3 regions of the Litorilituus sediminis genome follow, and region 2 is predicted to be linked to each of the others. Evidence: predicted binding sites of a transcription regulator. Region 2 holds the regulator's gene; each other region holds the start of a gene.
The links. Region 2 encodes FNR, which switches genes on or off when oxygen is low (the NO sensors DNR and NnrR bind a similar motif). Its sites were predicted from a motif close to TTGATCTAGATCAA; they were not measured.

Region 1 (3,288 bases), 100 kb from region 2:
ACTAAAAATAATGATATGCAGATTTTAACGAATGCAGCCGTATTAGCCAAACAATATCAGAAGAATTTTGCTAGCCTTACGAGTATTAGGCGTTGTAGCCAAACGGGTCATCAATTGAGTGTGCTGGCTCGGTAAACCATTTTGGACCATTATCTGTCATATAAAAATGATCTTCTAAGCGAATACCAAACTCATCAGGCAATACTAACATTGGCTCGTTTGAGAATGACATCCCTTTAGCCAGTGGTGTTTTATCACTGCGAACTAAATATGGCCATTCATGAATATCAAGACCGATACCGTGCCCAGTACGGTGAGGACAGCCTGGTGTTTGATAATCAGGACCTAAACCTTGGCTTGCAAGGTACTCTCTTGCCGCTACATCAACCTCACCACAAGGGACGCCAATTTTTGCTGCATTAAATGCTGCAATTTGGGCATCTTTTTCAATTTGCCACATATCGCGTTGCCTTTGGTTCGCTTCACCAAATACATAAGTACGAGTGATATCTGAGTTGTATCCTTCCACTTGACAACCCGTATCAATTAATACGACGTCATTTAACTCAAGCGCTTTAGGTGTTTTAACACCATGTGGGAATGAAGAGTCTTTACCAAAGAGAACGATACAAAAATATGAACCGGCAGGTGCGCCAAGCTTAATATGTGCTTGGTTGATAAAACTCGTTACTTCAGCCGTAGTAATACCTTCATATAAAATACGTGCTACCGCTTTATGTACTTCTAATGTCATATCTTTTGCACGTTGCAATAATGCAATTTCGCTATCAGATTTTTGGCTACGACATGTTGCCGTGATAACTTTGGCATCAACTAAAGTTAATTCTGGGCTGACATTTTTAATGCCATTGGCAATGAAAAAGGATGAAGATTCATCAATGGCTAAAACGCCATTTTCTACACCAAACTGCTGTAGTAATTGTTGGGTTAGGGCATAAGGGCTTTCATGCTCATGCCAGCCGTGCACTTCACCTGTTAAGGTCATGTGTTGTTTAATGGTATCAATTTCAAAGTTTGGCACAATATAATGAATAGCACCTTGCTTTGTTACTAAAGCGCCAACCATACGTTCACTTGGGTACCAACGTGTACCAGTGAAGTAGTATAAGTTTGTACCGGCATTTAGATACATGGCATCAATATTATGCTCTTGCATCAATTGAGTTGCATTATCAATGCGTTGTTTAAATTCGCTTGTTGATATTGGCACAATATCTGTTGTCATATTGCTCAGTTTTTCTAACTCTATTGCAGCTGTTGAGCCGCCAACGCCAATTGTCATTATCTTTACCTCTGTTTATATTGATAATCAATAATCATCGAAATATACAATATACATCAATATTTCAGTAGTCGCAGGTTTTATTTTGTTTTTACTTTGTGTTAGCCAATATTTGCTGCTTGATCTTTATCAACTAAGTGGCCTGCTATGCTTGTGCTTTAGCTTATAGCAGAGTACTTTACTGTCAAGTTTTCAAGGAATTTAGCAATATTATGAGTAACAGTAATTTATTTTACCAAGAACAAAGTAACGAAGTATCGTTGTTTAACTATGCATTCGAGCATGAACTACCGGTATTAATTAAAGGCCCAACCGGATGTGGTAAAACACGTTTTGTTGCCCATATGGCAGAAAAGCTTAATAAGCCACTTTATACGGTTGCTTGTCATGACGATTTAACTGCTGCCGATCTTGTTGGTAGACACCTGATTGGCCCACAAGGAACCTATTGGCAAGATGGCCCTTTAACTAAGGCCGTTCGAGAAGGTGGGATTTGTTACCTTGATGAAGTTGTTGAAGCGCGTAAAGATACCACAGTAGTTTTGCACCCGTTAGCAGATGATAGACGCGTATTACCGCTAGAACGTACAGGTGAGCTTTTAGAAGCTGCACCAGGTTTTATGTTAGTTGTTTCATACAACCCAGGTTATCAGAACTTACTCAAAGGTATGAAGCCAAGTACTCGTCAGCGTTTTGTCGCACTGCGTTTTGATTATCCTTCGGCTGAATTAGAACAGCAAATCTTAATTAAAGAGGCAGGCGCAGATCCGCATTTAGCTTTTAAACTTGTTGAGCTGGCAACGGCATTGCGTAGACTTGAGCAAAATGATTTAGATGAAGTTGCTTCAACACGTTTACTTATTTACGCAGCCCGTATGATTGGCTCAGGTATGGCACCTTTGGAAGTGTGTCGTTGTTGTTTAGCTGAACCCTTGTCAGATGATCCGCAAACCGTTAAAGCACTAATGGACGTTGCCAAAATCTATTTCGATTAGATTTTGCATCTCAACCATTAAATATGTGATAGCAAGCAGACACTGTACTTAGCTTGCTATCATGTCAATTTTATCTCTATCAAATGTTATGAATTCTCAGACAATCGTTAGCCAGCAAAATAAAGAGCTCTCAAGCTCAACTCCAGCCCAGCATGTAGCTAAATTGCCGGGTGACTTAGCTATGTGGTTTTTTATTCTGGCAGAGTTAACTGTTTTTGCGATATTTTTTATTGGTTTTGCAATAGCAGAATATCAATCACCCGACATGTTTAGCCAAGGTAAGCAACAGCTGCACCAAAGTGCTGGGTTAATTAATACCATTGCGTTAATTACCAGTAGTTTATTTGTGGCGTTAGCATTAGCGCAAATGCATTTAAATAAAGGTAAGCAAGCTGCGCTGTTACTGATTCTGGCAAACCTTATTGCTGTCATTTATATCGTAGTAAAAATATGGGAGTACCAGGCACTTTTTTCTCAAGGTATCACGATAGAAACCAATACCTTCTTTACCTTATATTTCCTTATTACCATGTTTCACTTAATGCATGTGCTATTGGGTATGGTGATTCTTATTTATATTGCCAAGCGAGCTGTTTCAGGCGCATACGATAAAGGTAAAGTATCTGGGTTTGAATCCGGTGCAAGTTATTGGCATATGGTTGATTTATTGTGGATTATTTTATTTCCGCTTATCTATGTAATCTAATGAATGGATACTGAGTGTAAAAGTTATGTTTACTATACAAGAGACGACTAAAAAAGCGCTGATAAGCTGGCTCTGGTTAATTGTACTGACTTTCTTATCCGCCTATTTAGATCGTTTTATCGGTTATGGTTGGCTTGTTGTAAGTACAGCACTTTTTGTTGTTTTTCTTAAAGGGCAGCAAATTATCGATATATTTATGGAATTGAAGCATGCGCCGCGATTTTGGCGTATGCTATTATTAAGTTATGTATTGCTTATCCCTTTGATTCTAACACTAATATACT
Region 2 (3,288 bases):
AAGTAATCGCAAGCTTTAAGTTAGTTGATGAGATCAGAGATGATGCCGACAAAGTCATCGAACAATTGAATAAGTCTGCGACGACTATGTTGCTTTCAGGTGATAGCCAAATAGCCTGCGATAAAATTAAGCAAACAATCCCTCTGCACTCTGCACAAGGTGGCTTAACCGCTAGCGATAAAATGGAAATTATCCAAGCAAAACAAGCAAAAGAGCACCTCGTGGTGATGACCGGAGATGGCGTGAATGACTCTCCAGTGTTTGGCGCCGCGCATGTTTCTATCGCTATGGGCTGTGGCGCTGATATTGCCAAAAGCGGTGCTGACGTTATATTGCTGAATAATAAACTAACCAGTATTCTGACATTAGCTAAAGTAGCGAAGAAAACCCGAAAAATCATTTTTCAAAATTATCTCTGGGCGTTTGGTTACAATGCTATTGTACTACCGCTTGCAGTATGTGGCTTTATTACGCCCTATATGGCTGTTATCGGCATGTCAGCAAGTTCAATATTGGTTATCACCAACTCCCTGCGTTTACTTAAAAGGTAAGTAATCATGAGCATCATTTATATCTTAATCCCGATTGCAATTTTACTTACCGCCTTAGGTATTTATCTCTTTTTCTGGGCGGTAAAATCCGAGCAATTTGATGATTTAGAAAAACAAGGCATGAGTATCCTATTTGACGATAAAAAGGTTGACGATAAAAAAGGCTCTGAAAACAAGCAAGAGCAAGCTGAACAGACAAAAGATTACGGTAAAGAAGATAACCAGAGTCAATAATTGTGAGCCTAGATTTACTTTCAGCGTTTCTAATCGGCTTGGTTGGCTCAGGACATTGCCTTGGTATGTGTGGCGGTATCACCACCATGTTAACGTCTGCCATTACCACTAAAGCGGATAGCCAAGTTGGCAATATCTCTGTGCAAGTCACTCAAGCAAGACAAAAGCCTAAGCTCATTATTTGCTATCACTTTGGACGCATAGCATCTTACAGTTTAATTGGTGCTCTCGTTGGCTTTACTGGCTCAATTGCAGCGAAAAATATAGGTTTACCTATCGCTGGATTAAGACTTGTCGCAGCCGTATTTTTAATTCTACTTGGGCTGTATATTGGTCAATGGTTTATGTTATTAACACGTATCGAAGCCATTGGCGCCAAATTGTGGCGGAAAATATCACCTTTAGCCAATAAGGTCATTCCTGTTGATTCAGGCAAAAAAGCACTCACCTTAGGGGCGCTGTGGGGCTGGTTACCCTGTGGGCTAGTTTATTCAACCCTCACTTGGGCATTAGCCAGTGGTAACGCCCTAACAGGCGCTGGTATTATGTTACTGTTTGGCTTGGGCACCTTACCGGCCTTACTAGCACTCTCATTTAGCCTTGCTAGCATAAAAAATCTACTAGTCAAGCCAAAAACTAAACAATTTATGGCAATATTAGTTATAGCTTATGGTTTTTACAGTTTTTTTGTTGCATATCAATTAATGTTCTAATAACATTGCCTCATTACAGCGTTTTTTACATATTTGTGAGTAAATAAAAGCTATGCCCAATAAAAGTTGCCCAAGCCAACAACATATTCACTGTCAAAATTGTAGTATTAGTGAATTATGTTTACCTTTCTCCCTGAATGATAGTGAACTCAATTCCTTAGATGAAATTATTGATCGCAAACGCCCTATCCACAAAGGCGATAAGATCTTCCATGATGGCCAAGAATTACACTCATTATATGCAATTCGCTCAGGCACCTTTAAAACCTTTACCGTAAATGAACAAGGTGAAGAGCAAATTACTGGTTTTCATCTAGCAGGTGATTTACTGGGCTTTGACGCCATCGCAGAAAACGCTCACCCAAGCTTTGCCCAAGCGTTAGAAACCTCTATGGTATGTGAAATTCCTTATACCAACTTAGATAGCCTATCAAACACTATGCCTAAGCTTAAAAAGCAAGTATTACGTTTGATGAGTACTGAAATCAAAACAGATCAAGAAATGTTAACCTTGCTTAACAGAAAGAACGCCGAGCAGCGTGTGGCAACTTTCTTAGTCAGCTTAAGTGAACGTTACCGTGCTAGAGGTCTTTCAGCAACTGAATTTCGCTTAACCATGACTCGTAGTGATATTGGTAACTATATTGGTCTAACGGTTGAGACCATTAGTCGTCTACTTAATCGTTTTCATAAAAACGAGTTAATCAAAGTTGATGGTAAATTGATTACTATTTTAGACTTAGATGAACTGACTGATGTAGCAGCGCTCTAAGTTCAGCGCTTTTAGCTTAATAAAAATCCCATAAGTTACTCAATTATTTAATTAAGTAACTTATGGGATTTTTTTATCTCCGTTACAAAGTAAATTGATATAAAACAAGCATTAATCACACTATTTTGCTATAAAGTAATTAGACCAGTTAAACAGAATTGATAATTGCTTAAATAGAGGTTATTCATGGAAATGTATCAAAACATACTCGTTGTTGTCGACCCAACCACCAACGAACAGAAAGCCCTGAAAAGAGCCATTGAGTTGGCCAGTAAGATTAACGAAAACAGCGCAACGCCAACGAAAATTACCGCCTTCTTTAGTATCTTTGATTTCTCTTATGAAATGACCACAATCCTATCAAGCGGTGAACGCGACGCTATGCGTCAAATGGTCATAAAAGATAAACAACAATGGCTCGATGATATTATTGCTGAATTAGATTCAGGTATGGATATTAAAAGCCAAGTGGTTTGGCATAACCGACCATTTGAAGCCATCGTTAACCAAGTACTTGAGCATGGCTATGATTTAGTGATCAAAGGCACTCATCAGCACGATAAATTAAAATCAGTTGTTTTCACTCCTACTGACTGGCATATATTACGCAAGTGCCCTACGCCAGTGTTACTGGTTAAAGATCATGAGTGGCCGAAAAATGGCAATATCCTAGCAGCACTGAATGTTGGCAGCGATGAAGAAGAGCACTTATCTCTTAATAATGATATTACTGAACAAGCATCAGAGCTTGCTAAGCTTATTAAAGCGAACGTGCATCTAGTCAATTCATACCCGGGAACACCTGTTAACATTTCTATTGAAATTCCAGAATTTGACTCTTCAGAGTACAACAACGCCATGTTAAAGCATCATAAAGAAGCGATGGCTGCACATGCTAACAAATTTAATATTGATGTTAAAAACACCTATGTTGAAGAAGGCTTACCAGAGACAGTAATAGAGCAAGCCGCGCAACAAATTGACGCTGAGCTGGTTATATTAGGTACAATCGGCAGAA
Region 3 (3,288 bases), 860 kb from region 2:
ACTACTTTATTATAGCGCTTATCGCCATGCTCCTGATTGCGGCTATGATAACCCTAACCACGATAAGGCGCTTACGTGATGCTAAACTCAATAAAAATTGGCAATTTGTACCAGGCGCAGCTTTTATTGTTGCTGGCACCATTATTTTGCTATTAGGTAGTAGTGTTAGTTATTGGTTCTTATTAGTTCCTTCAGTATTTTGTTTATTATTAATGACTTACCCAAGTAAGTTATCCAATGAACAACAAACTAGAGATTATATATTAGGCTATTTTGGCCCGGTAGATTTATCTCAATACAAAGAAGCACACAATCAGCATCACGTCAGTAATGATCGAATTGAACCAACCTTAGTAGGTCAAGCAAGCCAAGCTGGAGATATCCATTTTGATGAATTTAACGCTCAAGCACATCAGCCAGAAGATAGTGATACTGCCAGCAGTAACCAGGTGGATTTTGGTGAGCTAATTCGACTTAAACTACTTGGTAATAAAAAGCTACAAATCATCTTGGCAAGTGCTATTGCATTTATATTATTAATCGCCTTTATTGCTAGCCTGATAAAGCCATCTAATGATAATGCCACAAGCTCGCAAAGCAGCCCAACGTCTTCTATGCAAAATGAACTACAGCCAGTTATAGCTACTGAGAGTAGTCAACTTGAGCGACTGCACGCTTTATCTATGCCTGATAATTTCGAGCTATATTTATCACAACACCAAGGCGTAACCATAGCTTGGCAAGCTGATGATGTTAACAATGGCTTATTATGGTCACAATTAAGCGCTAAGGGTGACAGTAGCTGCCAAGCTATCAAGTTTAATAAAGGCAAAGGCTTTAGACCGCTCAATGTGCAAGTAGAAGGTAAAATTAACTACTTCGCCAACTTCTCGCCACTTGATAGCCAGGCGCTCATTAAGGCACTTGCTGTTAGAGGTAATTTCTCTTTATGCGGCTATAGCTTCTCCTTAAAAGGAAGCCAAGCGGCATTAGGTAAAAATAATCAATACGCTGACTTGCTAAACTAAAAACACTTCGCAAATAAGCAATAAAAAAGCCGCAACCTTGCTCAAGGTTGCGGCTTTATCAAAATGAGTAATCAACTTTGGCTAGTTAAAGCCGATACCCTCTTTTAACAGTGCCTCATAAATAGCTGTCATAGCTATGGTATTTTCTGTTAACGAATCGTCCCACTTACTTCGTTTTTCAAAACCAAGCTCACTTAATTTGAAATAGTAATGACTGTCTAAATCACTCGCATCTAAGCAGGCTTTAGTACAACCAAGCTCACAGCCATCAATTGCTATAATCGGCCTACCTGACTTAGCCAAAGCCATGATAGGCTCAACTTTACCAACGACCCCAGAAATACAGGACATTTCTGCTAAGCCGTCGCCATCTATATTAACCGAGATATTATGCGCCATTTGCGCTAAATTTGAACAGCCAGAGCATGAATAAACAATAGGCTTTTCTGCCTGATGAGCCTTATCCACCTTAGCTGTAGCATAGTTAGTTAACTGCTTTTTTTGTGCTGCCATCGTTACACCCTTTAATAGCATCAATTTTCGTCAGTATAACGGCATAACTAGTTAGTTATTTGATCTATATCAAAGACATAAGCTTAACCACAATAAAGATAAGGTTATTGGTGTTTATCGCCAACTTTGTAACATAGCTGTTAGTTTATCTATAGCTAAATATTGCTCACAGGCATGACTTACCCGCTCAATAGCCTCCTCTTCGAGACTGTCTAAACTAGGCTGAATATTAGTTTTCAGGCCCAGCCAGCTAATCAGTAGTTGTAAGGCACTTGGGTTATCAAATAAACCATGTAAATAACAGCCTGCTATTTGTTGATCATTTGAAACAAAGCCCTGCTCTTCACCACCTAGTGTCAACATTGCTGAAGGCTTATCTTCTGCTAAGGTATTCGTTAATAACTGAGTGACACCTGCGTGAATTTCATAGCCAGAAACCTCACTTTTAGCCTCTCCAAGCATCATGGTACCGGCAGCATTAACAAGCGTTTTCTCACTAGCTAATTCAGTTTCTATTGGGAAGTAGCCAAGCCCTTTTGAACTACCTGCCTGCCCTTCAATAGCATGCGGATCATGAATTACTTGACCTAACATTTGATAACCACCACAAATACCAATAAGTTTACCGCCATAGCGTAAGTGCCGAGCAATATCCTGATGCCAACCTCGTGCATATAAAAACGCTAAATCTGAGCGGACATTTTTACTCCCAGGCAAGATGATCAAATCACATGCAGGAATACTGACCTTTGTCTTTTCGTTTTTAGCAAATAAGAACTGACAGTTAATATGTGGGTGATGGCGTAAAATATCAAAATCAGTATGATTGCTCATATGAGGGTACACTAGAACAACAATCTCAACTTTAGTATTCGCTTTATCATAACTTTGGCTTGTGGTTAGCGCATCTTCTGATGATATATCTAAGCCATGCAAATAAGGTAAAACACCTAACACAGGTTTATTGGTTTTTCTCTCCAGCCATTCAAGTCCAGGTTCAAGTAAACTGATATCTCCCCGAAATCGATTGATAACAAAACCAATAACCCTGTCTTGCTCTGATTGAGAGAGCAACATTAAAGTGCCAACCAATTGCGCAAAAACACCGCCCTTATCAATATCTGCAACAATAATAACTGGGCAGTCTACTGCTTCAGCAAAACCCATATTGGCAATATCACCTTCACGTAAATTAACTTCAGCCGGGCTACCAGCCCCTTCCACAACAATAAGTTGATAATTTTCCTTAAGCTTTTTATGAGAGTGTAAAACAGCCTGCATAGCGACTTTTTTATAATCATGGTAACTTTCTGCTTCCATATTACTGAGCGCTTTACCATGAACAATAACCTGAGCGCCAGTATCGCTGTTAGGTTTTAGCAAAATCGGATTAAAATCTACCGATAACGCCACCCTCGCAGCTTTAGCTTGTAGGGCTTGCGCTCTACCAATTTCACCACCACAAGGTGTTACAGCACTATTTAATGCCATATTCTGTGGTTTAAATGGTGCCACTTTTACCTGCTTATCGGCAAATAAACGACAAAGCCCTGCAACTAAGGTAGTTTTACCGGCATCAGACGTGGTGCCCTGAATCATAATTGTTTGACAGTTTGTCATCATATCAACCTAAAGAGTAACTAAGAAATTAGTGGCGTAGCAATGTGCTTAACTTGATAGTGTAGAGAAGCACTTGAGCTAGATTCAACTAAACTAAGGTTCTCAGAATTAAGCGGATTATCAGAAT

Region 1: the regulator FNR is predicted to act here: its motif matches at 1,423-1,436, upstream of EMK97_RS01750 (CbbQ/NirQ/NorQ/GpvN family protein).
Region 3: the regulator FNR is predicted to act here: its motif matches at 1,601-1,614, upstream of EMK97_RS05175 (putative zinc-binding protein).

Annotation. Positions count from the first base shown of each region.
Region 1 covers NZ_CP034759.1:385,968-389,255, forward strand. Annotated here, with positions in the region: gene EMK97_RS01745 (M24 family metallopeptidase) at 86-1,303, opposite strand; gene EMK97_RS01750 (CbbQ/NirQ/NorQ/GpvN family protein) at 1,516-2,298, shown strand; gene EMK97_RS01755 (cytochrome c oxidase subunit 3 family protein) at 2,387-3,004, shown strand; gene EMK97_RS01760 (cytochrome C oxidase subunit IV family protein) at 3,030-3,288, shown strand, end outside.
Region 2 covers NZ_CP034759.1:284,527-287,814, reverse strand. Annotated here, with positions in the region: gene EMK97_RS01315 (heavy metal translocating P-type ATPase) at 1-551, shown strand, start outside; gene ccoS (cbb3-type cytochrome oxidase assembly protein CcoS) at 558-785, shown strand; gene EMK97_RS01305 (sulfite exporter TauE/SafE family protein) at 788-1,498, shown strand; gene fnr (fumarate/nitrate reduction transcriptional regulator Fnr) at 1,551-2,270, shown strand; gene uspE (universal stress protein UspE) at 2,457-3,288, shown strand, end outside.
Region 3 covers NZ_CP034759.1:1,147,867-1,151,154, forward strand. Annotated here, with positions in the region: gene EMK97_RS05170 (hypothetical protein) at 1-1,028, shown strand, start outside; gene EMK97_RS05175 (putative zinc-binding protein) at 1,110-1,541, opposite strand; gene EMK97_RS05180 (cobyric acid synthase) at 1,656-3,164, opposite strand; gene EMK97_RS05185 (histidine phosphatase family protein) at 3,182-3,288, opposite strand, start outside.